DNA from 4 places in the Pseudomonas sp. HN2 genome. Region 1 is predicted to be linked to each of the others. Evidence: predicted binding sites of a transcription regulator. Region 1 holds the regulator's gene; each other region holds the start of a gene.
What was found. The regulator FliA, encoded in region 1, starts transcription of late flagellar genes. The targets are predictions, from matches to a motif close to CTAAAGTTTNNNNNNNNNNNGCCGNTAA.
Positions count from the first base shown of each region.

Region 2: a site for FliA is predicted at 4,566-4,593, ahead of motA (flagellar motor stator protein MotA). Genes of this name have one in related genera too.
Region 3: a site for FliA is predicted at 2,544-2,571, ahead of LIS66_RS20820 (methyl-accepting chemotaxis protein). Genes of this name have one in related genera too.
Region 4: a site for FliA is predicted at 1,537-1,564, ahead of LIS66_RS26130 (methyl-accepting chemotaxis protein). Genes of this name have one in related genera too.

Region 1 is NZ_CP085885.1:1,720,543-1,728,146, forward strand. It holds gene LIS66_RS07560 (hypothetical protein) at 1-475, opposite strand, end outside; gene flhA (flagellar biosynthesis protein FlhA) at 1,286-3,415, shown strand; gene flhF (flagellar biosynthesis protein FlhF) at 3,427-4,767, shown strand; gene fleN (flagellar synthesis regulator FleN) at 4,884-5,714, shown strand; gene fliA (RNA polymerase sigma factor FliA) at 5,711-6,451, shown strand; gene LIS66_RS07585 (chemotaxis response regulator CheY) at 6,619-6,990, shown strand; gene LIS66_RS07590 (protein phosphatase CheZ) at 7,009-7,604, shown strand, end outside.
Region 2 is NZ_CP085885.1:572,916-580,519, reverse strand. It holds gene rsgA (small ribosomal subunit biogenesis GTPase RsgA) at 1-582, shown strand, start outside; gene LIS66_RS02480 (caspase family protein) at 896-1,855, shown strand; gene LIS66_RS02475 (toll/interleukin-1 receptor domain-containing protein) at 1,855-2,340, shown strand; gene motB (flagellar motor protein MotB) at 2,602-3,642, opposite strand; gene motA (flagellar motor stator protein MotA) at 3,646-4,497, opposite strand; gene LIS66_RS02460 (HDOD domain-containing protein) at 4,664-6,202, shown strand; gene rhdA (thiosulfate sulfurtransferase) at 6,245-7,060, shown strand; gene asd (archaetidylserine decarboxylase) at 7,079-7,604, shown strand, end outside.
Region 3 is NZ_CP085885.1:4,688,423-4,696,026, reverse strand. It holds gene LIS66_RS20825 (glycosyltransferase family 4 protein) at 1-222, opposite strand, end outside; gene LIS66_RS20820 (methyl-accepting chemotaxis protein) at 511-2,400, opposite strand; gene LIS66_RS20815 (helicase HerA-like domain-containing protein) at 2,587-4,071, shown strand; gene LIS66_RS20810 (IS110 family transposase) at 4,341-5,312, shown strand; gene LIS66_RS20805 (DUF721 domain-containing protein) at 5,390-5,845, opposite strand; gene secA (preprotein translocase subunit SecA) at 6,153-7,604, shown strand, end outside.
Region 4 is NZ_CP085885.1:5,859,541-5,867,144, forward strand. It holds gene LIS66_RS26130 (methyl-accepting chemotaxis protein) at 1-1,427, opposite strand, end outside; gene LIS66_RS26135 (LysR substrate-binding domain-containing protein) at 1,615-2,535, opposite strand; gene LIS66_RS26140 (NorM family multidrug efflux MATE transporter) at 2,695-4,089, shown strand; gene LIS66_RS26145 (putative bifunctional diguanylate cyclase/phosphodiesterase) at 4,198-5,871, opposite strand; gene rep (DNA helicase Rep) at 6,144-7,604, shown strand, end outside.

The DNA of each region.
Region 1 (7,604 bases):
TGTTCTTGTGGATGCCGCCGTCAAGAATCTCCTGCGCAATGATCATGATCAGCTTGGAATGGCCGTCGTCACCGTTGTTATCGTGGCCACCCGGGCGCGTCAGCTTGACCAGCACCTGCATGACTTCGGACGGTTGATCTGTGCCGCCCAGCGGCTTGACGGAATAGGACACCGCAAACTCGCCGTCGTCCATGTGCCGCGAAGGCACGAACATGCGCAGTTGCGTATCGACCTCATCCTTGAGGACGGTCTGGGTCAGCACGTTGTGCCCGGTGCCCCAAAATATCGTCAGCCTGTCGCCGCTCGCCATGTTGCCCCACGGCCCCGCCTCGCACCGCAGGCCATGATACGGAAAGTTGTCCAGCGCGGCGGCGATGTTGATACCCCAGACATCGGGATCCTTCGACACCGGGTCCTTGCTGCGACCAGGAATGCCGAGTTCTGCGAGTAGCAGAGGTTTTTGGGGAGTGGACATGGAGACGGCTCCGACGGGAAGTGACGGAACGAGTTAACGCGACTTGGCGTGAATGCACACCTGTCAGACTTGACAGGTGTGCAGTGATATCCGACGAGCGGTCGCCTTTCCGGACGCTGCGCCCGGGAAAGCTTCGTCGGTTGCAAGCGCCTTACGGCGGTGACGGCGTCCATAGATCAGGGCTTAACGGTGGTTGCGTGGAGTCGGGTGGGCAGAGGTAGTTGTCGAGGGGCAGCTATACGCGGGTCGTAGACCGGGACTCTAGAACCGGCAGACCCTGGGGTCTCCCACGTACAGCCGCCATAAAAAAAACGGGTGTTGTGCGTCCAGAGATCGACGGGCTGCGAGACCCCGATCGCTGATTCGTCAGCGGCCGGACAACAATAGAACCCGCCCCCAAGGCGCACAAGCCGGCGGATTCTGGCTTGGGTGTAGGCAATGGCGCCAAGGATTTGTAGCCTCAAAGGCGTGTCCTGAAGTGTCTTTTGAACTCCTCGGTTTAAAGGGCACTTTGTGCTGATTTCACTGGCCCCTTCGCGAGCAGGCTCGCTCCCACAGTCTGGAAGGCATTTCAATCTGACATCTGGAATGCGGTCCCCTGTAAAAGTGAGCCTGCTCGCGATAGCGGTCTGTCTGATGTAAATGCATTGACTGAAAAGTCCTCATCGCGAGCAGGCTCACTCCTACAGTGGTCGCGTTCACCACCCTGTCTGTTTCAACCAATCGCGAAAGTTGGAAAGCTTCTTGCAGTAGCCGCCCTGCGCCCGTTCGGGGCGTCAAAAGTTTGCTTTAAAGGAACGGGGAAAACCGGTGGATCGCACTCAGTTATTCAATACAGCACGCACCAACGTTGCCGACCTCAGTCGAGGCAATCTGGGCGTGCCGTTGTTGCTGCTGGTCATGCTGGCGATGATGATGTTGCCGGTGCCGCCGTTCCTGCTCGACGTCTTCTTTACCTTCAACATTGCCCTGTCGATCGTCGTCCTGCTGGTCTGCGTATATGCGCTGCGGCCGCTGGATTTCGCGGTGTTCCCGACCATTCTGCTGGTGGCGACGCTGCTGCGCCTGGCGTTGAACGTGGCCTCGACGCGGGTGGTGATGCTCCACGGTCAGGACGGCCACGCCGCGGCCGGTAAGGTGATTCAGGCCTTCGGTGAGGTGGTGATCGGCGGTAACTACGTGGTCGGTATCGTGGTCTTCGCGATCCTGATGATCATCAACTTCGTCGTGGTGACCAAGGGTGCCGGGCGGATTTCCGAGGTGAGCGCGCGTTTCACCCTCGATGCGATGCCCGGCAAACAAATGGCGATCGACGCCGACCTCAACGCCGGCCTGATCGACCAGAACCAGGCCAAGGCGCGCCGTCAGGAAGTTGCCCAGGAGGCGGAGTTCTATGGCTCGATGGACGGTGCCAGCAAGTTCGTCCGCGGTGACGCCATCGCCGGTTTGCTGATTCTGTTCATCAACCTCATCGGCGGCATGGCCGTTGGCATCTTCCAGCACGGCATGAGCTTCGGCGACGCCGGCCGGGTTTACGCGTTGTTGACCATCGGTGACGGTTTGGTGGCGCAATTGCCATCACTGTTGTTATCGACAGCGGCGGCGATCATGGTGACCCGTGCTTCCGGCTCGGAAGACATGGGCAAGCAGATCAACCGCCAGATGTTCGCCTCGCCGAAAGCGCTGGCCGTGGCCGCTGGTTTGATGGCGGTGATGGGCCTGGTGCCGGGCATGCCGCACTTCTCCTTCCTGACCATGGCAGCGCTGGCCGCGGGCGGCGCGTACCTGTTCTGGAAGAAGCAGAACGTCGCCAAGGTCGTGGCGCTGGAAGAGGTCAAGCGTCAGCAGGAGCTGCTGCCGTCGCCGGCTCGCGCCATGGAAACCAAAGAACTGGGCTGGGACGACGTCACGCCGATCGACATGATCGGTCTGGAAGTCGGCTATCGCCTGATCCCGTTGGTGGACCGCAATCAGGGTGGGCAATTGCTCGCGCGGATCAAGGGCGTGCGCAAGAAGCTCTCGCAGGACCTGGGCTTCCTGATGCCGACCGTGCACATCCGCGACAACCTCGATCTGGCGCCGAGCGCTTACCGCCTGACCCTGATGGGAGTGATTCTCGCCGAGGCCGAGATCTACCCGGATCGCGAACTGGCGATCAACCCCGGCCAGGTCTACGGCTCGCTCAACGGTATCAACGCCAAAGATCCGGCTTTCGGCCTTGAGGCGGTGTGGATCGAAATCAGCCAGCGCGCCCAGGCGCAATCGCTCGGTTACACCGTGGTTGACGCCAGCACCGTGGTCGCCACGCACTTGAACCAGATTCTGTACAAGCACTCCAGCGAGTTGATCGGCCACGAAGAAGTGCAGCAACTCATGCAATTGCTGGCCAAGAGCTCGCCGAAACTGGCTGAGGAGCTGGTGCCGGGCGTGGTTTCGCTGTCGCAGTTGCTCAAGGTCCTGCAAGCGCTGCTCTCCGAACACGTGCCGGTGCGCGACATTCGCAGCATCGCCGAAGCGATCGCTAACAACGCCGCCAAGAGTCAAGATACCGCCGCTCTGGTCGCCGCTGTGCGGGTCGGCGTATCCCGCGCCATCGTCCAAAGCATTGTAGGCACTGAGTCCGAGCTGCCTGTGATCACATTGGAACCAAGGTTGGAACAGATATTGCTCAATAGTCTGCAGAAGGCAGGACAAGGCTCGGAAGAGGGCGTTCTGCTGGAGCCAAGCATGGCCGAGAAGCTGCAACGTTCGTTGATCGAAGCGGCCCAGCGGCAGGAAATGCAAGGCCAACCGGTGATCCTGCTGGTAGCAGGCCCGATTCGCGCGATGCTCTCGCGCTTCGGCCGCCTCGCAGTCCCTGGGCTGCATGTGCTGGCCTACCAGGAAGTACCGGACAACAAGCAAGTGACCATCGTTGCGACAGTAGGGCCCAACGGCTGAGGTAGTGGTTTATGCAAGTTAAGCGTTTTTTCGCCGCCGATATGCGTCAGGCCATGAAGCTGGTTCGCGATGAGCTGGGCGCTGATGCCGCCATCATCGGCAACCGCCGCATCGCCGGCGGCGTCGAGTTGACGGCGGCACTGGATTACAAGTTGTCGGCGCTGGCGCCGCGGGTTCCGAACATGGAGCTCGAAGACGAACTGCGCAAGACCCAGTCGCGCATCGTCACCGCCCAGGCCGAACTGAGCCTGCGTGGCGAAGCCGACGGCAACACCAATCAGCAATTGTTCGCCGGGCTGCCATTGACCGCAGGCCTGCCGCTGACCGCTGCCGAGCCGCTGAGCGAGCCGACCTACGCTGCCCCGGCGCGTCCGGCCGCAGCGCCTGCGCAGGCCTCGGCGGGTGTCGATCCGCGTGCGCTGGATTCGATGCGTTTTGAATTGAATAGCCTGCGCGAGCTGATGGAAGTGCAGCTCGGCACCCTGGCCTGGAATCAGCTGCAAGGCAGCCGTCCGGCTCAGGCCAATCTGTATCGCCGTTTGCAGCGCATCGGCCTGTCGGGCCCGCTGTCGCGTGATCTGTTGGCGCTGATCACCGATATCGAAGAGCCGCGTCAGGCCTGGCGCATGCTGCTCGCGCATCTGGCGCGGATGATTGCCGTACCGGAAGTCGAGCCGCTGGAAGAGGGCGGTGTGATTGCCATGGTCGGCCCGGCCGGCATGGGCAAGACCACCACGCTGGCCAAGCTTGCCGCGCGTTATGTGCTCAAGTACGGCGCGCAGAACGTTGCGCTGGTGAGCATGGACAGCTTCCGCATCGGCGCGCAGGAACAACTGAAAACCCTCGGGCGCATTCTCAACGTGCCGGTGACCCACGTCGATCCGGGCCAGTCGCTGGTTCAGGCATTGGATCCACTGCTACGCAAACGCGTGGTTTTGATCGATACTGCCGGGCTGCAAGCCAGTGATCCGGCGTTGCGCATGCAGCTTGAGAGTCTGGCCGGGCGTGGCATTCGCTCGAAAAATTATCTGGTACTGGCAACCACCAGCCAGAAACAGGTTCTAACCGCCGCTTATCACAGTTACAAGCGTTGCGGGCTGGCCGGTTGCATCCTGACTAAACTGGATGAAACGGCCAGTCTCGGCGAAGTGTTGAGCCTGGCGATCAGTCATGAATTGCCGGTCGCGTACCTGACCGATGGCCCACGGATTCCGGATGATCTGCATCTGCCGCGCCGTCATCAACTGGTCAGCCGCGCCGTCAGCGTGCAAATGCAGGAAGAACCCAGCGAAGAAGCCATGGCTGACATGTTCGCTGATATCTATCACAGCCCGACCAAGCAGGTTGGCTGAGGTAATCATGAACAGTTTTTGTACCTACATCGATGGTCTGCCACGCATTGTTCCGATCGGGAACGCGCAGCCAGTAATGTGGCCTCCGTCTATGCAAGACAAGGTAAAGAAATAACATGGGCAGCATGCATCCCGTACAGGTGATCGCGGTGACCGGCGGCAAAGGTGGCGTCGGCAAGACTAACGTGTCAGTGAACTTGTCGCTGGCGCTGGCAGAGCTTGGCCGTCGGGTCATGCTGCTGGACGCCGACCTGGGCCTGGCCAACGTCGACGTTCTGCTGGGGCTGACGCCCAAGCGCACACTGGCTGACGTGATCGAAGGCCGTTGCGAATTGCGCGACGTGCTGTTGCAGGGCCCGGGCGGGATTCGCATCGTGCCGGCGGCCTCCGGCACGCAGAGCATGGTGCACCTGAGCCCGGCGCAACACGCCGGCCTGATCCAGGCGTTCAGCGACATCGGCGACAATCTCGACGTGCTGGTGATCGACACCGCTGCGGGTATTGGTGACTCGGTAGTCAGTTTCGTTCGCGCCGCGCAAGAGGTGTTGCTGGTGGTCTGCGACGAGCCGACTTCGATCACCGACGCTTACGCGCTGATCAAGTTGCTCAATCGCGACTACGGCATGAACCGCTTCCGCGTGCTGGCCAACATGGCGCAGAGCCCGCAGGAAGGGCGCAACCTGTTCGCCAAGTTGACCAAGGTCACGGATCGCTTCCTCGACGTCGCCCTACAATACGTCGGCGCCGTGCCGTACGACGAAAGCGTGCGCAAGGCGGTGCAGAAGCAGCGCGCCGTCTACGAAGCCTTTCCCCGTTCCAAGTGCGCGCTGGCCTTCAAGGCCATCGCCCAGAAGGTCGACACCTGGCCGCTGCCCGCCAACCCGCGCGGTCATCTGGAATTTTTCGTCGAGCGTCTCGTGCAGCAAACCGCAGGGCCTGTGATATGACCGCCAGTGGCATGAATCTTTACAAAAAGTCGGCGCGTGACGCGCAATACGAATTGATCGAGCGCTACGCGCCACTGGTCAAGCGCATTGCCTATCACTTGCTGGCACGCCTGCCGGCCAGCGTGCAGGTCGAAGACCTGATCCAGGCCGGGATGATCGGTTTGCTCGAAGTGTCGACCAAATACGACGCCAGCAAAGGCGCCAGTTTCGAAACGTACGCGGGCATTCGAATCCGCGGCGCGATGCTCGACGAAGTGCGCAAAGGGGACTGGGCGCCACGCTCGGTTCACCGCAATACCCGGATGGTCAGCGACGCAATTCGCTCGATTGAAGCTAAAACCGGCCGTGACGCTAAAGATCACGAGGTTGCGGCCGAACTCCAATTGAGTCTCGACGATTACTACGGGATTCTGAATGACACCTTGGGCAGTCGCCTGTTCAGTTTCGACGACCTGTTGCAGGACGGCGAACACGAAGGGCTGCACGAGGATGGCGCCAGTGCGCATATGGAGCCGTCACGCGATCTGGAAGATGAACGCTTCCAGGCGGCGCTGGCGGACGCGATTGCCAATTTGCCGGAGCGTGAGCGACTGGTGTTGGCGCTGTACTACGACGAAGAGCTGAACCTCAAGGAAATCGGTGAGGTCCTTGGCGTCAGTGAATCGCGGGTCAGCCAGTTACACAGCCAGTGCGCGGCCCGCTTGCGGGGGCGTTTGGGGGAGTGGCGAGCGCGCTGAAGGCAGTGTGGGGACACTGCGAAACGAGGCTGGTGCGGTGATGAGCGGCGCCGGTCTCGATCCGTTGTGCTCCAGACAAACTTTAAGTGCTGCGCCGATTGATTGAAGTGGCGCGTCCAGGTGCTGGGCGCGTTTAAGACTGCTTGGAGGTCGAATTGAACAAAGACATGAAAATCCTCATCGTTGATGACTTCTCAACGATGCGGCGGATCATCAAGAACCTGCTGCGCGATCTTGGGTTCACCAACACCGTCGAGGCCGACGATGGCACCACTGCCATTCCGGTGCTCAACAGCGGCAGCATCGACTTTCTGGTAACGGACTGGAACATGCCGGGCATGACCGGTATCGACCTGCTGCGTCACGTGCGTGCCGATGAAAAACTCAAGCACCTCCCGGTGTTGATGGTGACTGCCGAAGCCAAGCGCGAGCAGATCATCGAGGCCGCACAGGCCGGTGTGAACGGTTACGTGGTCAAACCTTTCACGGCTCAAGCGTTGAAAGACAAAATCGAGAAGATTTTCGAACGCATCGGCTGATGAATGCGCGGGGGAGCTATGGAGCATAACGAATCTTCACAGGGCGATTTTGAATCGACCCTGAAAAAACACGCGGTCGAACTGGTCGAAAGCCTTGAAAAAGGCAGGTTCGGCGACGCGGTGCAACTGATCCATGAGCTCAATCAGACCCGTGACCGCGGCCTGTATCAGGAAGTGGGCAAGCTCACACGTGAACTGCACAGTGCGATCGTCAATTTCCAGATCGATCCGCACATGCCGCAGGCCGAGGAAGTGTCGCAAATCACCGACGCGACCGAACGCCTGGGCTACGTGGTCAAGCTGACGGAAGCCGCGGCCAACCGCACCATGGATCTGGTGGAAAGCGCCACGCCGGTGGTCAACAGTCTGGCTGATGAAGCGCAGACGTTGAGTGCCGATTGGGGTCGCTTCATGCGTCGCGAGGTCGGGGCTGAAGAGTTCCGCGAACTGGCGCGCCGGGTCGACGGTTTTCTGTCACGCAGCAGCACGGACAACCGTGCGGTGTCGAGCAATCTCAACGACATCCTGCTGGCTCAGGATTACCAGGACCTCACCGGTCAGGTGATCAAGCGCGTGACCCAACTGGTCACCGAAGTCGAAAGCAATCTGCTCAA
Region 2 (7,604 bases), 1.1 Mb from region 1:
GCCGAACATGCCGGCATCCGCCCGCTTCTGCTGCTGAACAAATTCGACCTGATCGACGAGCAGAACGCCCCGGCGCTCAACGCGTTGCTGGCGGTGTATCGCACGCTGGGTTACCCGGTGCTGGAAGTTTCGGCGCACCACGGCGACGGCATGGAACAGCTGCAAAAGCAGCTCGACGGGCGCATCAGCGTATTCGTCGGCCAGTCCGGCGTCGGCAAGTCGTCGCTGGTCAACAGCCTGCTGCCGGAAGTCGAAACCCGTGTCGGGCCGTTGTCCGAGCTGTCCGGACAGGGCACGCACACCACCACCACCGCGCGTCTGTTCCACTTCCCCGGCGGCGGCGAACTGATCGACTCCCCGGGCATCCGCGAATTCGGTCTCGGCCACGTCAGCCGCGCCGATGTCGAAGCCGGTTTCATCGAGTTCGACGACCTGCTCGGCACCTGCCGCTTCCGCGACTGCAAGCACGACCGCGAACCGGGTTGCGCGCTGCTCAAGGCGCTCGAAGACGGCCGCATCCAGCAGCAGCGCATGAACAGCTACCGCTCGATCATCGCCAGCCTGCCTGAAAACGGCTATTAAACAGCCGCGCCGGCAACCCCGCGCCATGGGTTGCCGGTTGTCGGATCGCATCTGACACAATCACTCCCTCCTTAAACATCAGCCCTGTCTGTAGGCTTTTGCGCGCCTGCCTGCAGGACCTTTCTGTTTTGCCGCTTGGACCTTGTAGGTCTTTGCCAGCGGCCTACATTCGTTTCCTCCTTCGCTTACTGCGATCCAAGAGGAATCCAATGCAAAGCTGTCATTCATTCATCAGCCAATCGTCTCGCATCGCCCACGTGTGCAATCCCCCCAGAATCGTCAGCACGAACAGCCTGCACACGGTGGTGTAACCATGCGCAAGGCACTGTTTATCGGCATCAATGACTATGCGCATATCTGCGGGTTGAGCGGCTGTTGCAACGACGCCATGGCCATGGCGTCGGTACTCAAAACCAACGCCAATGGCGACCCCAATTTCAAGAATGTCGTGTTGACGTCCGCTGAGGACTATCTGAGCCGGGAGAAAATCGAGGACCAGATCCGCGAGTTGTTTTCCGGCGACAGCAACGTCGCTCTGCTGTACTTCGGCGGCCATGGTGATTTCGACGCCGACAGCGATGAAGGCATGCTGATCCCCCAGGATTACCGTACCCCCAAGGACGGCATCCGCATCAGCGACATTCTCAACTGGGCGGACAAAGCCACGCGGATCAAAAACAAAGTGATCATCCTCGACTGCTGCCAGAGCGGCTCGGCCGGCGAAGTGCGAGCCTTGCGCAGCGAGAGCAGCATGGTCGGCGAAGGCATGAGCATTCTCACCGCTTGCAAAAAAACCGAGCCGGCCATGGAGGGCGCGCAGCATGGCGTATTCACCGGCCTGCTCCTGCAAGCGCTGCATGGCGGCGCGGCGAACATCCTCGGCAAGATCACCCCCGGCAGCCTGTATTCCTTCGTGGACAACGCCCTCGGCGCCTGGGAACAGCGTCCGGTGTTCAAGACCAATGTGTCGCAGTTCATTTCCCTGCGCGAAGTCTCGCCGCTGATCCCCAAGGACATCCTGCGCAAATTGCCGGACTGGTTCGCCGAAGCCGAATCGGTGTTCCCGCTCGACCCCAGCTATGAGCCGACTGAAAAGGCGTTCGTGCCCGAGCATGGCGAGGTCTTCGCCCAGTTGCAGAAGTGCAACCGCCACAGCCTGATCGAACCGGTCGACGCCGAGCACATGTATTACGCCGCCATTCACTCGACCGGCTGCCGCCTGACGGCACTCGGCGCCTATTACCGCGAACTCGCCCTCAAAGGACACTTCTGATGCCCGTCTTTATCAGCTACCGCCATATGGATCGCGCTCATGCGATTGCCATCAACACCCGCCTGACTCAGGCGAAGATCAGGACTTACCTGGACGTGCTCGATCCGGAATCGCAGACCACCGACGACATCACCGAGGTCATCACCCGCAACATCACCGAATGCACGCATTTGCTGGCGGTGGTGTCGGAGAGGACAGCGCTGTCGTGGTGGGTGCCATTTGAGATTGGCGAGGCCACGATCAGCAACCGGCGGATCTGTACGTTCAAGACCGGGCCGGCGGAGCTGCCGATCTATCTGGACAAGTGGCCGAAGCTGAGTACCGCTAGCGATCTGGATTTCTTTATCGAGGCGTATCGGGATGAGGTGTCGAACCAGCGCTCGATGACGCTGGACTCGATCAGCGAGTCGGTGAAAGGGGCCTACAAGCGCGATGCAGAGATGTTTCATGAACAGTTGAAGAATCGGATTCGTCGTGGGTTCTAGAATGTAGTCACTTTCGAAAGGCCCCTCACCCTAGCCTTCTCCCGGAGGGAGAGGGGACTGACCGAGGTGAATGTTCCAAGTACGCCGACCTGAAATACTGAGTCGAACTCGAATTCGAAAAGCACACAAATCGGCTCCCTTTCCCCCTCGCCCGTTTGGGGGAGAGGGCTGGGGTGAGGGGGTTGCTCTTGGCAACGCACCAAATACAAAGCCGAAAATCAGCCCAAAAAAAACCGACATCACTGTCGGTTTCTTTTTCAATCATTGCTTCGGCGCTGGCGCAGCCCCACCCGGCTCAGCCGGCTTCGGCGCGGCGTCATCGAACAGATTCAAGCGTTCGCGCAACTCGTGAGCCGGCACTGGCTGCTTGTCCGCCGGCAATGCGTTCGGATCAACCGGGGCTGCCGGAGCAGCACCGTTCTGCCCCTGATCCGCCGGTTTCGCCGCCTCAGGACCCTGCGCACCTTCAATCGCCGCCTGGGCTTTTTTGGTCAGCACGACAATGTCGATCCGGCGGTTCACCGGGTTGAACGGGTTTTCCCGGTCGAACAATGCCGACGAGGCATAACCCACCACACGCGCCACTTGCGCATCCGGATAGCTGCCGGCGACCAAGGCACGACGAGCCGCGTTGGCACGGTTGGCCGAGAGTTCCCAGTTGCCGTAATCGCCAGTGCCGATGTATGGCTTGGCGTCGGTGTGGCCACTGATGCTGATCTTGTTCGGCACCGCTTTGATGGTGTCGGCCATGGCCAGCAGGATGTCTTCGAAGTACGGTTTCAGGCGCGCGGAACCGGAGTCGAACATCGGCCGGTTCTCAGCGTCCATGATCTGGATGCGCAAGCCGTTCGGCGTGATTTCGAAGAGGATCTGATCCTTGAATTTCTGCAGTTGCGGGTTCTCGTCGACCTTGTTCTGCAGTTCTTGCAGCAGCAGCTCGAGACGCTCCTTCTCGACCTGTTCGGCCATGCCTTCCACCTGTTCGGTGTCGACCGTGACCTTGTCAGGCTGCGGCTGCGACTTCACTTCCGGGTTGAGGGTATTTTCCGGCGCCAGGGTCGGCGTGCCACCGAGATCGATGATGTACGGCGTGCCGCTTTCGGAGAAGCCGACCGGGTCCTTGAAATAACCGGCGATGGCGATCTTCTGTTCCGGTGTAGCGGTGGACAGCAGCCACAGCACCAGAAAGAACGCCATCATCGCCGTGGCAAAGTCGGCAAAGGCGATTTTCCACGCCCCGCCGTGGTGCCCGGCGGCAATGCGCTTGACGCGCTTGACGATGATCGGCTGATTATTTTCCATAACTTAACGACCGCGAACCGCTTGTTCCAGCTCGGCAAAGCTTGGACGGTGCGCCGGGTACAGAACCTTGCGGCCGAACTCGACCGCCAGCGACGGCGGCATGCCGGATGCCGAAGCCACCAGCGAGGCCTTGATGGCTTCGTAGACGTTCAGCTCTTCCTTGGCATCGTGGGCCAGGGAATGCGCCAGCGGGCCGAAGAAACCGTACGCCGCGAGAATACCGAAGAAGGTACCGACCAGTGCCGCACCCACGTGCAGACCGATCGACGCCTGGTCGCCCTCGCCCAGCGAGGCCATGGTCACCACAATACCGAGTACCGCCGCGACGATACCGAAACCGGGCATGCCGTCGGCGATGCCGTTGACCGCGTGCGATGGGTGTTCGAGGTCTTCCTTGAGGCTGTACAGCTCCATGTCGAACAGGCCTTCCAGTTCATGCGGGGCCATGTTGCCGGAGGACATGATGCGCAGGTAATCGCAGACGAACGCGGTCATGCGTTCATCCTTGAGCACGGCAGGGTACTTGGCGAAGATCGGGCTCGCGGCGGCATCTTCGATGTCGCCCTCGATAGCCATCATGCCTTCGCGGCGGCTCTTGTTGAGGATCTCGTAGATCAGCCCGAGCACTTCCAGGTAGAAGGTGTGGGTGAAGCGCGAACCGAACATGCTCAGGGATTTCTTGAGCACGTGCATCGTCATGTAACCGGGGTTGGCCTGGAGGAAAGCGCCGAGGGCCGCACCGCCGATGATCATCACCTCGAAGGGCTGGATCAGGGCGGCAATCTTGCCGTGGGAGAGCACGTATCCGCCGAGCACGCTCGCGAATACGACGATGATGCCGATAATTTTAGCCATAGGTAGAAGGTACTTGTTTAAGTCGGGTTCAAGGTCATATTCGGAAGTTAAAAAATCTCTTCTTCTACTTATCGGCAAAACTGCGCCAGACTATAGCCAGTTCAGGCGAAAAGCCAATTTAGCCCATGCCGGGCGCGTCTACAGTCAGTGAAGATCTCGTCCAGACATGGCTAATGAAACGAACATTCCATCGGTAAAACCGACCACCCTCCAGGCGTGGGTCAAGCTGCTCGACAGCGTCCGCCTGCCCGTGCCGCAAGAGGCTCACGACAAAGTCTGCCGGGCAATCCGCGACAACCGCAGCTCGCTGCGCGACATCGCCGACCTGATGCAGGACAGCCCGGCGCTGGCCTTGAGCATCATCCGTGAGGCCAATCGTCACACCCACGGCACGATGGCTGCGCCGGCGGAAAATCTTGAGGTGGCAATCAATCGCCTGGGCCTGGCCCGTACCGAAGAACTGCTCGCGCGCCTGCCCGCCGAAGCGCACATGCAGATCCCCAAGGCCCTGCGCCAATTGCAGTTGATCAGCCAGCATGCGACGCAACAGGCCAACGGTTTTTTCGCCAGTCGCCTGGCACGGCTGTGGCAGGACATTCATTGGGGCAGCCTGTTGTTCCTCTCGCCGCTGTGGCCGTTGGCGCTGACCTATCCCCAGTTGCTCGAAGAGTGGGAATTGCGGGTGATCCACAAGGGCGAATCGGCACGTGTGGTTGAAAAACAGTTGTTCGGCGTGCGCCTGTTGAAGATTGCCGAGGCCTTGGTGCATGCCTGGCACCTGCCGATCTGGGTCGAGCAAGGCTACAAATTGCTGCTCAGCGAACAACGCGAACTGGTCAAAGTGCTGCGCATCGCCCGTGACAGCGAACACCCGCTGCGCCAGCAGAACCGCCTCGACGATGACCCGACGCTACGGCGCTGGCTCAACCAACCGGCGAATACCGTGCTGCTGGCCAACGGCCTGGCGCTGTCGGCGCAACAGGCCTGGGACAGTCCGCACAGCAAACGCTGGCAGTACCTGACCAGCCTGTACCTGCAAATCTCGATGGACGAAGTGCAGCAGCAGTTGCACCAGCAAGCGGCGAACAGCGCACGTCAGCATGCAATGCCCGATCTGTGGCACCCGGCAGTTTCGCTGATCTGGCCGTGGGGCAGCCGTCGTTTGCCTGCCGGAATGCTGCCGGCAGCGGCACCGAATGTCGAAGATTTGAGCCATTGGCGTCGGCAATGCGCCGAACTGCTCGCCGAGCCCAGTCGCTTCACCAATGCGATGAGCCTGACCGTCGCTGCCCGCGAGGCACTGGTGGCCAGCGGCATGCGCCGGGTGATGATTCTGATGGCTGATCGCACACACTCGACTCTGCGCGTACACCAGACCGCCGGTTTGCCGAAAGACGCGGCGGCGCTGAGTTTTGTCGTCAGCCAGAGCAAGGTCCTGCAACGCCTGCTCGCGCAGCAGGCGCAGGTGCGCATCACGCCGGAGAACAACGCGCAGTTCTCTGCCTTGTTACCCGCGAGCCTGCGCACACTGTTTCGCGGTGAGCATCTGTTCCTGCGGTCACTGGTCAACAACGGCCGGGTGATCATGATCGTCGTCGCCGATCAGGGCGGCGGCCCGTTTGCCGACATCACCGTGCAAGCCTTCGGCAAAACCGCGCAGTGCATAGAAAAAGCCCTGCACAGCTTTAGCAGCCGTGGCCAATGAGCCTGCGCTACAATCCTCCCCTTTGTGCTCTGGAGACCTCACATGTCTGACTTCTCTGGCTTGCCGCTCGTCATCGAGCCGAGCGACCTGCTGCCGCGCCTGGAGTCCCCGGAACTGATTCTGGTGGACCTGACCAGCCCTGCCCGGTATGCCGAAGGTCACTTGCCCGGCGCACGTTTTGTCGACCCGAAACGCACCCAGCTCGGCCAACCGCCGGCGCCGGGACTGATGCCGGCGAAAGCCGATCTGCAAGCGTTGTTCGGTGAGCTTGGCCATCGCAAGGACGCGGTCTACGTGGTGTATGACGATGAAGGCGGCGGTTGGGCCGGGCGCTTCATCTGGTTGCTCGACGTCATCGGCCACGACAAGTACCACTATATAGACGGTGGCCTGCCGGCCTGGCTGGCGGCCGGCATGCCGATGTCGATCCAGGTGCCCTCGGCCGTCGGCGGCCCGGTCTCGCTGACCCTGCACGACGAACCGACCGCCACCCGCGAATACCTGCAAAGCCGTCTCGGCGCGGCCGATCTGGCGATCTGGGACGCGCGCGGGCCGCTGGAGTATTCCGGCGAGAAAGTTCTCGCAGCCAAGGGCGGCCATATTCCTGGCGCGGTCAATTTCGAATGGACCGCCGGCATGGATCAGGCACGCCAGTTGCGCATCCGCACCGACATGCCGCAGATCCTCGATAACCTCGGGATCACCAAGGACAAGGAAATCATTACCCACTGCCAGACCCATCACCGGTCGGGCTTCACTTATCTGGTGGCTAAATCCCTCGGTTATCCGCGGGTCAAGGGCTACGCCGGTTCATGGGGCGAATGGGGCAACCACCCTGACACGCCAGTCGAGATTTAAGGTTTTAAAGGACAACTAATGAAAGAGCGTCTGTTTATCCTCAGCCAATACCTGCTGCCGCATCACCTGCTGTCGCGCCTGGCCGGTTGCATCGCCGAATGCCGCGTGCGCTGGTTCAAGAATGCCTTCACCCAATGGTTCGCCAAGCGTTATCAAGTGGACATGTCGCAAGCGCTGGTCGAAGACCTGACCGCTTACGAGCACTTCAACGCATTCTTTACCCGTGCCCTGAAAGACGGCGCGCGTCCGCTGGACGAAACCCCGGGCGCGATCCTCAGCCCGGCCGACGGCGCGGTCAGCCAGCTCGGCCCGATCGAGCACGGTCGCGTGTTCCAGGCCAAGGGCCACAGTTTCAGCGTGCTCGAATTGCTCGGCGGTGATGCGGCCAACGCCGCGCCATTCATGGGCGGTGACTTCGCCACCATTTACCTGTCGCCGAAGGACTACCACCGCGTGCACATGCCGCTGGCCGGCACCCTGCGCGAAATGGTCTACATCCCGGGCCGGATCTTCTCGGTGAATCAGACCACCGCCGAGAACGTTC
Region 3 (7,604 bases), 3.0 Mb from region 1:
CAAATCCTGCAAGACATTGCGCCACGGCGCCAGGCGCAGCGGGAAGCGATAGCCTTTGCCGAAGGGCAGGGCGGGCGCTGGAACCGTGTAAATGCCGTCATGTTCACCCAGTCGTGCGCCGGGGATCAGCAGGCTGTGACGAATGGCGTTGCGGTCGCCGAGGCGACGGTGTTTGGCATCCAGGTAAGTACGCACGCCTCCGCTGGCCGGGGCGTAGAACATGGTGATGTCGGCGATATGCACGGTGAGCAACCCTCCGCTGTGTTGTTCTCCCTTGGTTGACCGTTATCCAGAATAGATGTTCGGTCGGGATTGCGCGCCCCTCACCCTAGCCCTCTCCCGGAGGGAGAGGGAATTGATCGGGGTGTTTGGGATTGTTGCGATGTCCTGCGATATCCGGTCGAACACAGGCATTGAAAAGCTTGAAGATCTGCTCCCTTTCCCCCTCGCCCCCTTGGGGGCGGTCCGACGTTTCCGGAGGGCTGGGGTGAGGGGGTTAGGCTTTTGATCTTAAATGCGGAAGCTGCCCACCAGTTGCTTGAGACGCGAAGCCTGCTGCTCCAGATCCGAGCACGCGCGCAAGGTCGCCTGCAGGTTTTCCACGCCTTCCTGGTTCAGTGTATTGATCTCGGTAATGTCGACGTTGATCGACTCGACCACCGCAGTCTGCTCTTCAGTCGCGGTCGCCACCGACTGGTTCATCCCGTCGATCTCACCAATGCGCAAGGTCACGCTGTTCAGGCGTTCGCCGGCGAGATTGGCGATCTCCACGCTGTCCTGGCTGTGGCGCTGACTGTCGCTCATGGTGCTCACCGATTCCCGGGCGCCGACCTGCAGCTCCTCGATCATGGTCTGCACCTGTTGCGCCGATTCCTGAGTGCGGTGCGCGAGGTTGCGCACTTCGTCGGCCACCACCGCAAAGCCGCGACCTGCCTCACCCGCACGTGCCGCCTCGATGGCAGCGTTGAGCGCGAGCAGGTTGGTCTGCTGGGAAATGCTGGTGATCACTTCGAGAATCTGACCGATGTTGACGGTCTTGCTGTTCAGCGACTCGATGTTGGTGCTCGACGCGCTGAGCATGCTCGACAATTGATTCATCGCCTTGATGCTGCGCTCGACCACTTGCTGGCCATCCTCGGCCAGACCCCGTGCGTCACTGGCCTGATTCGAAGCTTGCGCGGCATTGCGGGCAATTTCCTGCGCGGCGGCGCCGAGCTGATTGATCGCGGCAGCGACGCTGCTGGTGCGCGAGGCTTGCTGGTCGGAGTTGTACATCGACGAGTTCGACGCAGCAACGACGCGCAGGGCAACCTCATTGACCTGGCCGGTGGCTGAGGACACTTCGCGGATCGAGCCGTGAATACGCTCGACGAAACGGTTGAACGCGGTGCCGAGAATGCCGAATTCATCGTTATTGACGATGTTCAGACGTTTGGTCAGGTCACCTTCACCGTCGGCGATGTCTTCCATGGCGCGGGTCATCACGTGCAGCGGCTGGATCAGCAGACGGATGAGCATGCCGAGCAGGGCAATGATGATCGCCACGGCAATAATGGTCGCGATCACCGCCGAGGTGCGGAATTCGCTGAGCATCGCGTAGGCCTGATCCTTGTCGATCGACAGACCGATGTACCAGTTCACCGACGGCAGGCCTTTGATCGGAGCGAACGTGACAATGCGGGTTTTGCCATCCACCGTCACTTCACTGAAGTCGCTGCTGATGCGCGGGGTGTCCTGCGGGTAGGCTTCCTTGAGCGATTTCATCACCAGAGCCTTGTCCGGGTGGACGAGGATCTTGCCGTCGGCGCTGACCAGGAACACATAGCCCATCCCGTCGAAATCCCGCGCGGCGAGGGTATCGACCAGCGATTGCAGGCTGAGATCGCCGCCGACCACGCCGACGCTCTGCCCGGCCTTTTTCGACGCGGTGGCGATGGAGATGATCAACTGGCCGGTGGCGGCATCGATGTAGGGTTCGGTCAGGGTCGACGTACTGCTGCTTTCGGCACCTTTATACCAAGGGCGTACGCGCGGATCGAAACCGTCCGGCATCTTCACGTCCGGGCGGATGGTGAAATGCCCGGTGGCATCGCCCAGGTAGGTGGCCATGAACGTCGAGGTCAGGCTTTTCTGCTCCAGCAGACTGGCGACCGTGGCAGGTTCCGGGTTGATGGCGATGTTCTGCGCGGCGTTCTCGATCAGCAAGATGCGCCCGCTGAGCCAGGTCTGGATATTGCCGGCAGTGACCTCGCCCATTTCATTGAGGTAGTTATTGAGATCATCGCGGATCGCATTGCGCTGCAGCCAATCGTTGTACAACGTGAACGAGGCGAAAGCGGCAATGACGATGAGGGCGGCGGCAAGCAAAATCTTATGGCTGAAGCGCAGGTTTTTGTTCATGGCTTGGGGTTCCGCTAAGGTCTTAATGTCCTGGGCGTGCTTTGATAGGGGCGCGCACTATGGGCAAGGTTGAAAAACTGAAATTTCCGGCTCTCCTTAGGGAAATGTCCGACCCGAATTTCTGACGGGTCTGTCCAATTTATGTATCGGCCATGTGTCATCAAAGATTAACCATTGGGTGAGAAAATGCCTGACTCCTTGCAACTCGTTATCGGCGCTGATCCGGCCGCGCAACCCATTGCTCAGGCCATGCGCCTGGCCAACCGCCACGGACTGATCGCCGGCGCCACCGGCACCGGTAAAACCGTGACGTTGCAGCGCCTGGCCGAAGCGTTCAGCGATGCTGGCGTGGCGGTGTTCGCCGCCGACATCAAGGGCGACCTGTGCGGCCTCGGCGCCGCTGGCAACCCGCAGGGCAAAGTGGCCGAGCGCATTGCCGGCATGCCGTGGCTCGGTCACACGCCTCAGGCTTATCCCGTCACGCTGTGGGACATCCACGGTGAATCCGGTCATCCGCTGCGCACCACCCTGAGCGAAATGGGCCCGTTGCTGATCGGCAGCCTGCTCGAGCTGACCGACAGTCAGCAGTCGGCGCTTTACGCGGCCTTCAAAGTGGCGGATCGCGAAGGGCTGTTGCTGCTGGATCTCAAGGATCTGAAAGCGCTGCTCAATCACCTCAAGGACAACCCGCAGTTGCTCGGCGAAGACGCGGCGCTGATGACCACCGGTTCCAGCCAGGCACTGTTACGCCGCTTGGCGACGCTGGAACAGCAGGGCGCCGAAGCGCTGTTCGGTGAGCCGGCGCTGCAACTCGAGGACATTCTGCAACCGGGGGCGGATGGCCGTGGCCGCATCCATCTGCTCGACGCCAGCCGGCTGGTGCACGAGGCGCCGAAGGTTTACGCAACGTTCCTGCTGTGGCTGCTGGCCGAGTTGTTCGAGCAACTGCCCGAACGCGGCGACGCCGAAAAGCCGCTGCTGGCGCTGTTTTTCGACGAGGCGCATTTGCTCTTCGGCGACACGCCCAAGGCTTTGCAGGAGCGTCTGGAGCAAGTGGTGCGTTTGATCCGATCCAAAGGTGTGGGGGTTTACTTTGTCACCCAATCGCCGGCGGATCTGCCGGACGATGTGCTGGCGCAGTTGGGCTTGCGCATTCAGCATGGTCTGCGCGCATTTACCGCGAAAGAGCAGAAATCCCTGCGCGCCGTGGCGGACGGTTTCCGGCCGAATCCGGCGTTCGACAGCCTGTCGGTGCTGACCGAACTGGGCATTGGCGAGGCGCTGGTGGGCACGTTGACCGACAAGGGCACGCCGGAAATGGTCCAGCGCGTGCTGGTGGCGCCGCCGCAATCGCGGATCGGGCCGTTGACCGAAACCGAACGCACCATGCTGATCGCCGGCTCGCCGTTCAGGGGTCGCTATGACAAGCCGATCGATCGTGAGTCGGCCTATGAAATCCTGATGGGCCGCAAAGGGCTGGCGCCTGAGGCCGAAACGCCTGCAGGTAAACAGGCTGAAGAGCCAAGCCTCGCTGATCGCGCGGGCGAATTCCTCGGCACGGCGGCAGGGCAGGCGCTGAAATCGGCGATGCGCCAGGCGGCCAATAACCTCGGCAAGCAGTTGGTGCGCGGGTTGATGGGGTCGCTGCTCGGCGGCAGCAAGCGCCGCTAAAAGCAAAGATCGCAGCCTTCGGCAGCTCCTTGTATCTCGACTAGCGCTCCGCCAGGAGCGATAGTTCTCGACTGATCATCGAGGGAGGGACTTGGAAGCCGCGCAGCTCCTTAGGCTTTTTGCCTGTGACGTAGATCGTGCTCCAGCCCTCCACACTCACTCGTACAGTTCGCACGGTATCTTGGGCCCGCCTCCGGCGAGAGCCCGCATTCGCAAGGTTGGACAGAGTGAAGTGATGATCGCAACAGGGAACAAGTGGAGAAACGATCATGTCTGGTTTCGTTGGCGTCGACATCGCAAAGAACACCTTTGATATCGCTACACACCTGCCCAACGGCAAGCACAAAACCAAGGCCAAGCTGGCCAACGACCCAAAGGGCTTTAAAGAGTTTGAGGCGTGGCTAGAAAAAAACGCCGAGCGTTCGGCCCTGATCGTGATGGAAGCCACGAGCGTCTACCACTTGGAGCTCGCGGAGTTCGTTTACAACAAAGGCTTCCGGGTCTGCGTCGTGAACCCGGCTACGACCAAAGCGTACGCTGACAGCGAACTGCGCCGCATAAAGACTGATAAAAGTGATGCCAAACTGATCGCCGACTTTGCCCGGGAAAAGGATCAAAAACTTCACCCATGGGCGCCTGAGCCGCTGAAATACCGCCAGTTGAAAGCAATGGTGCGCCGCCTGGATGACCTTCAGGAAATGGAACAAATGGAGCTTAATCGTCTGGACGTTTCCGACGAAAAGGTCAAAGACTCGATCAACTCTGTTCTGCGCCATATCGAAAAAGAGATCGTGGAAACGCATAAGGCGATCAAAAAACACATCGATGACGACCCGGATATGCGTCAGATGCGGAATCTGATCGTAACCATCGACGGCATCGGACAAAAAACGCTTGAACGATTGCTGGCCGAACTGGGTGACTTGCGCAAATACAGTGACCCTCGCCAACTGGTCGCTGCTGCGGGGCTCAATCCAAAGCTGCAGGAATCAGGAAAGCTCAAAGGTCATACCCTGATCTCAAGAGTAGGGTCAGCACGGCTGCGTGCAGGCCTCTACATGCCTGGCATGGTGGCGCTGAAACACAATAAGGCGATCAAGGCGATGAAAGAACGCTTGGAAGCCAACGGCAAGGCTCCCAAGCAGATCATCTGCGCAGCAATGCGCAAGCTGCTGCACTTCGTTTACGGAGTGCTCAAGTCAGGACTGCCATATGACCCGAAACTTGCGCTTGCCCGGTAAGGCTCAAGACGGTATCTACAGTTGAAATGCATTCATTCTGTAGGAGCTGCCGAAGGCTGCGATCTTTTGATTTTGCTTCAGGCTTTACCCTTGGCATGCGCCGCCAACCGCTCCAGCGCCGCGCGCAATCCCGGATCGCTGATCCCGTCGGCCGTCGACTGAATCGTCTCCGCCGCGCTGCTCGACAAATCCATCGTGTGCCCAGTCGCCCGATGCTGGACGATCGGCGGGCGCACACTGAATTTGATCCGCGTCAGGCTGGCGAACTCTTCGAACAATTGCAGCTGCCGTTGCAGGCGTTTTTGCTGGTAGCGCAGGCGCGTGGCCCAGTGACCGTCAGTGACCACCAGCGACAGTTCGCCTTCGCGCCACTTGGCCACCCGGCAATGCTCGCGGGCGGCCGGTTGCAGCTGGCTTTCGAGCAGGCGCTGCAAATGCTCAAGGCGCTGGGCATGGCCGAGGATGGCTTTGAGCGGCCTGGCTTCGCGTAACAGGACGGCGGGTGCTCTGGCCGTGAGAGGGCGAAACGCCATGATCGAACACCTGAAGTAACAGAGGCGCCATGTTAGCAGAAAGCTGTGGAACCACTGGCCCATTGCTTTTGTCCCTGCTTTGCTCATTAAATCAACGCCTGACTTCTTTCCCCGACGGGTTGAAGTTGAGCAAAACGCCCCTATTTTAAGTGAGCCCCGTCAAAGCGCAGTGCCAGCATCGTGGAACATCGCCACTTTCCTCACCACCGTTTCCGGGTAGAATGCTCGTTCGCATGCGGCCATGAGGGCTGCACGGGCGACTCACGGGGCCGCCCTCCATCCCTTTAGTGTGGAAGATCCTGCCGATATGTTTGCGCCTTTGTTAAAGAAACTTTTTGGAAGCAAGAACGAGCGTGAAGTCAAACGCATGCTCAAGACGGTGCAGCTCGTCAATGCCTTCGAAGAGCAAATGGTGGCCCTTTCGGACGATCAATTGCGTGCCAAGACCGCCGAGTTCAAGGCCCGTATCGCCAAAGGGGAAACCCTCGACAAGCTGTTGCCGGAAGCCTTTGCCGTAGCCCGCGAGGCCGGCAAACGCGTGATGGGCATGCGCCACTTCGACGTGCAACTCGTCGGCGGCATGACCTTGCACGAAGGCAAGATCGCCGAAATGCGCACCGGTGAGGGCAAGACCCTCGTGGCCACTTTGGGTGTTTACCTCAACGCATTGTCCGGCAAGGGCGTGCACGTTGTGACGGTGAACGACTACCTGGCCCGCCGTGACGCCAACTGGATGCGCCCGCTGTATGAATTCCTCGGCCTGACCGTCGGCGTCGTGACGCCGTTCCAGCCGCCGGAAGAGAAGCGTGCCGCCTACGCCGCCGACATCACCTACGGCACCAACAACGAGTTCGGTTTCGACTACCTGCGCGACAACATGGCGTTCAGCATGGATGAAAAATTCCAGCGCGAACTCAACTTTGCCGTGATCGACGAAGTCGACTCCATCCTCATCGACGAAGCGCGTACCCCGCTGATCATTTCCGGTCAGGCCGAGGACAGCTCCAAGCTGTACATGGAGATCAACAAACTGATCCCGCAGCTGGAACTGCATGTCGAGGAAGTCGAAGGCCAGGTCACCAAGGCCGGACACTACACCGTTGACGAAAAGACCCGTCAGGTAGAGCTCAACGAAGCCGGTCACCAGTTCATCGAAGACATGCTCACCCGCGTCGGCCTGCTGGCCGAAGGCGAGAGCCTGTACTCGGCGCACAACCTCGGTCTGCTGACCCACGTCTATGCCGGTCTGCGTGCGCACAAACTGTTCAACCGCAATATCGAATACATCGTGCAGGACGGCCAGGTCGTACTGGTCGACGAGCACACCGGCCGGACCATGCCGGGTCGTCGTCTGTCCGAAGGCCTGCACCAGGCGATCGAAGCGAAGGAAGGCCTGAACATTCAGGCCGAGAGCCAGACCCTGGCCTCGACGACTTTCCAGAACTACTTCCGTCTGTACACCAAGCTGTCCGGCATGACCGGTACCGCCGACACCGAAGCGTTCGAATTCCACCAGATCTATGGTCTGGAAGTCATGGTCATCCCGCCGAACAAACCGTTGGCGCGTAAAGACTACAACGACCTGGTGTTCCTCACCGCCGAAGAGAAATACGCGGCAATCGTGGCGGACATCAAGGAAAGCATGGCGGCCGGTCGTCCAGTGCTGGTGGGTACCGCGACCATCGAGACTTCCGAGCACATGTCCGCATTGCTCGTCAAAGAAGGCATCGAACACAAGGTTCTCAACGCCAAGTTCCAC
Region 4 (7,604 bases), 1.9 Mb from region 1:
GCGGTGCTGTTCAGCGCACCGGCAATCTGCTCCAGCGACGACGACGCTTCTTCCATCGAGCTGCGACCAATCTGTGTTTGCTGGGCGTTTTCCTGTGCCAGGCGCTGAGTCGCGCCCATGTTGTCAGCGATGTTCAGCGACGTCGCACTGAACTCTTCCACCGCGCCGGCCATGCTGGTGATTTCGCCCGACTGCTGCTCCATGCCTTCATAAGCACCACCGGACAAACCGGACAATGCCTGCGCGCGACTGTTGACCTCTTCCGAGGCGCGGCGGATGTGCTCGACCATGGTCGACAGCGCCTGGCTCATCTGGTTGAACGCGCGGGACAGCTGACCGATTTCGTCGTGGCTCGATACGTTCAGACGCACGCTCAGATCACCGGCACCCAAGGCCTCGGCCTGACGCACCAGATCGCCCAGTGGCGCAAGCTTGCTGCGCAACAGCCAGACCACGGAACCGACCGCGAGCAACATCGCCAGCAGGCTGCCGATCGCCAGTTGCGTACCGACGCTCCAGGTCACCGCGCGGATCTCGGCTTTCGGCATGCTCGCGACCACCGACCACGGGCCACCTTCAAACGGCACGGCGATGCTGTAGAAGTCTTCTCCCTTGTCGCTCCAGAACTCGCCCTTGCCCGGGGTTTTCACCAGGTTATTGATGGTCGGCACGGCTTGATCCAGCGCTTCTACGCCGGCAATCGGCACCAGCCATTTGTTCTGCTCGTCGAGCAGGGCCAGCGAGCCGGTCTGGCCGATGCGGAAGCGCTTGAGATTGGCGAACTGCGCGTTCTGCGCGTCGGTGTAGTCGAAGCCGACGTACAGCACGGCGATGATCTTGCCGCCCGCGTCGCGCACCGGGGTGTACTGCGACATGTAGTAGCGCTCGAACAACAGCGAGCGGCCGACATAACTCTGCCCTGCCATCAACTTTGCGTAGGCCGGGTTGGCATGATCGAGCACGGTGCCGATGGCACGGGTGCCGTCCTGCTTGCTGACGTTGGTGCTGACGCGAATGAAGTCTTCGCCGCTGCGCACGAATACCGTGGCCACGCCGGCGGTCATCTGCTTGAACTCGTCAACTTCCTTGAAGTTGTTGTTCAGCACCTCGTTGCCCAGGTGCAGGCCCGGGGTCTGCACGCCGGCCACGGTCACTGGCTGATCGGGGTGCACACTCAGGCCACTGCCGAAGCGTTTTTCGAACAGACCGCTCAAGCGCAGGGTGCTTTCGCGCAGCGTACCGTGGAAGGTACTCAGTTGATCGGCCAGCAGCCGGGCCTCACTGGCCAGATGCTCTTCACGGGTGGCGAGGTTGGCGGAATCCAGCGAACGCAAGGCGAACACCGTACTGCCGCTGATGACTATCGCCAGTATTACAGCGAGGGCAAGGCCCAACTGCGAGGCGATCCGAGCACGAGGTTGAGACATGAACAGCTCCTGGCCGAGCCACCGAATCCTCCTTGATCGCGGTAATTGCCCGGAAAATATTCTAATAATGGGGGTAGCGCGAAACCGGCACGACGGTTCCACATGCTCGTAGTCGGCGGTAAAACCGAATACTTGAGCGCATTGCGTGGGTATGGCGCAGTGGTGGCATTGTGCCGGCTCGAACGTTTCAGCTCAAGCGTGTCACTGCCGGGAGTTGCATGGCGCGGACTTCGCTCTGAAGAAAGTCGCTGAGGCGGCGCAAACGTTCACCTCCCGGGCGGGTTCTTGGCCACACCAGGTAATAATCAAGACCACTGGCAACCGCTGTCGGCCACGGCAGACTCAAGCGCCCTTGCGCGACGTCTTCGGCAACCATCAGCAAATCACCCATGGACACACCGTAGCCGCGCGCCGCCGCGATCATGCCCAGTTCGAGGGTGTCGAACACCTGACCGCCCTTGAGCGAGACCTGATCGGATAACCCCATGCGCTCCAGCCAACTGCGCCAGTCTCGGCGATCCGGGGTCGGATGCAACAGTTCGGCGCTGCCCAGGCGCGCCACGTCCCAGGGCTGATCATTGAGAAGGTTCGGCGCGCCAACCGGGATCAATTCTTCGGGAAACAGCAGGCTCGCCTCCCAGTCCGGCGGGAAATGCCCGTCGCTGAGCAACACGGCGCAATCGAACGGCTCATTGTTGAAATCCACCGAATCAATGTCCATCCACGCGCTCGTCAGTTGCACCTCATTGCCCGGCTGCAAGTGGCGGAAGCGGCTCAGCCGCGCCAGCAACCAACGCATGGTCAGGGTTGAGGGTGCCTTCATGCGCAGGATGTCGTCCTCGGCGCGCAAGGTGTTGCAGGCGCGCTCGAGGGCGGCAAAGCCTTCGCGGATACCGGGCAACAGCAGCCGGGCCGATTCGGTCAGTTGCAAGTTGCGGCCGCTGCGATGAAACAGCCGGCAGGCGAAATGTTCTTCGAGGGTACGCATGTGCCGACTGACCGCGCTCTGGGTAATCGACAATTCTTCCGCCGCGCGGGTGAACGAGCTGTGTCGCGCTGCCGCTTCGAATGCACGCAGGGCATACAGGGGCGGAAGGCGTCGGGACATACACAAAGCTCCAGTAGCGGGATGCAGCCGGTTCGGCCGAGACGTTTCAGGATGAGTATTAATCATGCCACCCATCCTTTTTATCCCTTTGTGCAACGCATGCCAAGCGCCGAGAATCGACGCTCTTCTGTTCCCTTTGATATTTGGGTGGTGATGACCATGCGGCATCCTGTGCGTACCGAACTCTGGGCCATTCTGCGGCTGGCGGGGCCGCTGATTGCTTCGCAGTTGGCGCACATGCTGATGGTGCTGACCGACACCCTGATGATGGCGCGCTTGAGTCCAGAAGCGCTGGCCGGTGGCGGCCTCGGTGCGGCCAGCTATTCGTTCGTGTCGATTTTCTGCATCGGCGTGATTGCAGCGGTCGGCACACTGGTGGCGATCCGTCAGGGCGCCGGCGACATCATCGGTGCCGCGCGCCTGACACAGGCCGGACTGTGGCTGGCCTGGCTGATGGCGCTCGGCGCCGGGCTGCTGTTGTGGAACCTCAAACCCGTGTTGCTGCTGTTTGGCCAGACCGAAACCAACGTCAACGCCGCCGGGCAATTCCTCATCGCCCTGCCCTTCGCCTTGCCGGGTTATCTGAGCTTCATGGCCCTGCGCGGTTTCACCAGTGCGATTGGCCGGGCGACGCCAGTGATGGTGATCAGCCTCGCCGGCACGGTGGCCAATTTCCTGCTCAACTACGCGCTGATCACCGGCATGTTCGGCCTGCCGCACCTGGGTCTGACCGGCATCGGTCTGGTCACGGCGATTGTCGCCAACTGCATGGCACTGGCGCTGGCCTGGCACATTCGCCGGCATCCGGCCTATAACGCTTATCCGTTACGCGTCGGTCTGTCGCGGCCGAACCGGCAATACCTGAAAGAACTCTGGCGCCTGGGCCTGCCGATTGGCGGCACCTATGCGGTGGAGGTCGGGTTGTTCGCTTTCGCTGCACTGTGCATGGGCACCATGGGCAGCACGCAAATGGGCGCGCACCAAATCGCTCTGCAGATCGTTTCGGTGGCGTTCATGGTTCCGGCCGGGATGTCCTATGCCATCACCATGCGCGTCGGCCAGCACTATGGCGCCGGGCAACTGGTTGATGCGCGGATGTCCGGCCGTGTCGGCATTGCCTTCGGCGCGGTAGTGATGCTCGGCTTTGCCCTGGTGTTCTGGCTGTGGCCGAACCAGTTGGTCGGCCTGTTCCTCGACCATAACGACCCGGCGTTTGCCGAGGTGATCCGTCTGGCGGTGAGCCTGCTGGCAGTAGCGGCGTGGTTCGAGTTGTTCGACGGCACGCAGACGATTGCCATGGGCTGTATCCGCGGGCTCAAGGATGCCAAGACCACATTCCTGGTCGGCCTGGCTTGCTATTGGCTGATCGGCGCGCCGGCGGCGTGGTGGATGGCTTTCCACCTCAATTGGGGGCCGACCGGTGTCTGGTGGGGACTGGCGCTGGGGTTGGCGTGCGCGGCAGTGAGCCTGACGCTGGGGTTTGAATGGAAGATGCAGCGGATGATTCGGCGCGAGCCGCAAGCTCAAGGTTTTAACATCCCCCAGGCCGAATGAGGTCCTCTGTAGGAGTGAGCCTGCTCGCGATTACGGTATATCAGTCAATGCAAATGTTGACTGTTGAAAAGCTATCGCGAGCAGGCTCACTCCTACAGGGGGTGGTGATCAGCCGACGATTTCCAGAGCCGGCTGCTGGCTCGATCCCGACGTCAGGTATTCCACCAGCTCCTCCAGCGGCAACGGCCGGCTGATCAGATAACCCTGCACCTGATCGCAACCGAACCCGCGCAACAAGTCCAACTGCTCCGGCGTCTCGACCCCTTCCGCAACCACTTCCAGGTGCAGGTTGTGCGCGAGGTTGATCATCGCGTGCACCAGTTTGCGGTTCTCTTCGCGCTGTTCCATGCCGCCGACAAAACTCTTGTCGATCTTCAGCAAAGTGATCGGCAGGCTGTTGAGGTGCACGAACGAAGAAAAACCGGTGCCGAAATCGTCCAGCGAGAAGCGCACGCCGAGGCGGCCGAGCGCGTCCATGGTCTGCTTGACCAGATCGCTGCGCCGCATCACCGCGGTTTCGGTCAGTTCGAACTCCAGCCACTGTGCTTCCACGCCACGCTCGGCAATCAGACGACTGAGCGTCGGCAGCAACTGGCTGTCCTGAAACTGCCGGAACGACAGGTTGATCGCCATGTGCAGCGGCGGCAGACCCTGCTCGCGCAAAGCCTGCATATCCCGCAGTGCCCGGGCAATCACCCAGTAACCCAGCGGCACGATCAATCCGCTTTGTTCGGCCAGTGGCACGAATTCGCTCGGCGGCAGCAGACCGCGTTCCCCATGGCGCCAGCGCACCAGCGCTTCGAGGCCGACGATCTGGCCATCCTCAAGATTCAGGCGTGGCTGGTAATGCAGCTCCAGCTCGTCGCGGCGCAGGGCTCGGCGCAGTTCGCTTTCGAGGTCGGCCATGCTCCGCGCATTGCGGTTGATGCGCTCGTTGAAGATATGAAAGGTGCAGCCCTGCGTGCTCTTGGCCTGCTGCATGGCGATGTGTGCGTGCCACATCAATGGGTCGGCACCGCCGTTGGCGCGGGCGTGGGCGATGCCGAGGCTGGAGCCGATCAGCAGGCTCTCACCGTCGACCCAATAAGGTTCGGCCAATGCCTCGGTAATGCGCTCGGCCATCCACTCGGCGCGTTGCGGCGCGCGGCGGGTGTCGATCAGCAAAGCAAATTCATCACTGCCCAGCCGCGCCAGTTGATCACCGGCCTCCAACTGACTTTTCAGGCGCGCGACGACTTGCAGGATCAGACGATCGCCAGCCTGATGACCAAGAGCATCATTGGCATGGCGGAAGTTATCGAGATCGAGATGGCCAAGGGCGAGGCCGCGACCGTCGCCTTCGGCAAGACGTGCGGTGAGCAGGGTCTGGAAACCCTGGCGATTGGCGATGCCGGTCAGCGGATCCTGTTCGGCGAGGCGCTGCAGGGTGTTTTCCAGCACGCCGCGCTCGCGAACATGGCGCAGACAACGCTGGAGCATGCCAGCGTCGAGGGCGTCGAAGACCAGCCAGTCGCTGACCCCGACCGGCGCGGTGGCCGGTTCATGCTCCAGCAGCAGAACGGTCGGCAGGCTGCAGCGCCCGGGCGCCGGCTGCAATGCCGGCAGGGTCAGCAGCACCGCGTGGCGGTTGTCCTCGAACAGGCGGCTGACCGAATCCCAGTTCGGCGCGCTGATCAGCACCGCCGCGCTCCCCATCGGAGCCAGACACTCACGCAACAACGCTGTCCACGCTGGCTCTTCGGCCAGTAGCAGCAAACGCAAGGGTTCGACAGGCGTAGACAAGCTGACTCCCTAGACTCTGCAATGATGTAGGCGGGGCATTATGCCGGTGTGCTGAACAATGACCAATGCGTTGTCCGATGACAACGGCAGTGAAAGGTTATTTTGTGTCACGAATGAGAACATTAGCCGCAAAATCCCCGCGTATCCTGCGTGAAAGTAACAAAACCGGCAAATCTGAATCGCGTGTTGCGTCACAAGTCGGACAGAGCAGCACAAATCGCTGAGCCTGTTAAAATGCCGGCCCATTTCGTCAACGACTCCCGAATTTTCGTATGTCCCGACTCAATCCCCGGCAGCAAGAAGCCGTGAACTACGTCGGCGGCCCTCTATTGGTGCTCGCCGGTGCTGGCTCCGGCAAGACCAGCGTGATCACGCGCAAGATCGCGCACCTGATCCAGAACTGCGGCATCCGCGCCCAGTACATCGTCGCCATGACCTTTACCAACAAGGCCGCGCGCGAAATGAAAGAGCGCGTCGGCACCCTGTTGCGTGCCGGCGAAGGTCGCGGCCTGACCGTCTGCACCTTCCACAACCTGGGCCTGAACATCATCCGCAAGGAGCATGCGCGGCTGGGCTACAAACCCGGTTTCTCGATCTTCGACGAGACCGACGTCAAAGCCCTGATGACCGACATCATGCAGAAGGAATACGCAGGCGACGACGGCGTCGACGAGATCAAGAACATGATCGGCGCCTGGAAAAACGACCTGATCCTGCCTGCCCAGGCCCTGGAAAACGCGCGTAATCCCAAAGAGCAGACCGCCGCCATCGTCTACACCCACTATCAGCGCACGCTCAAGGCGTTCAACGCGGTGGACTTCGACGACCTGATCCTGCTGCCGGTAAAGCTTTTCGAAGAACACGCCGACATTCTCGAAAAGTGGCAGAACAAGGTGCGTTACCTGCTCGTCGACGAATACCAGGACACCAACGCCAGTCAGTATCTGTTGGTGAAGATGCTCATCGGCAAGCGCAACCAGTTCACCGTGGTGGGCGACGATGACCAGTCGATCTATGCCTGGCGTGGCGCGCGCCCGGAAAACCTGATGCTGCTCAAGGACGACTATCCGTCCTTGAAAGTGGTCATGCTCGAACAGAACTACCGCTCCACCAGCCGCATCCTGCGCTGCGCCAACGTGCTGATCTCCAACAACCCGCACGAATTCGAAAAACAGCTGTGGAGCGAGATGGGCCACGGCGACGAAATCCGCGTGATCCGCTGCCGCAACGAGGACGCCGAAGCCGAGCGCGTGGCCATGGAAATCCTCAGCCTGCATCTGCGCACGGACCGCCCGTACAGCGATTTCGCGATTCTGTATCGCGGTAACTATCAGGCCAAGCTGATCGAATTGAAGCTGCAACACCATCAGGTGCCGTATCGCCTGAGCGGCGGCAACAGCTTCTTCGGCCGTCAGGAAGTGAAGGACCTGATGGCCTACTTCCGCCTGATCGTAAATCCCGATGACGACAACGCCTTCCTGCGCGTGATCAACGTGCCGCGCCGCGAGATCGGTTCGACCACCCTGGAAAAACTCGGCAACTACGCCACCGAACGCAAAATCTCGATGTACGCCGCCACCGACGAAATTGGCCTGGGTGAACATCTCGACAGCCGCTTCACCGATCGCCTGGCGCGCTTCAAGCGCTTCATGGACAAGGTCCGCGAGCAGTGTGCTGGCGAGGATCCGATTTCGGCGCTGCGCAGCATGGTCATGGACATCGACTACGAGAAC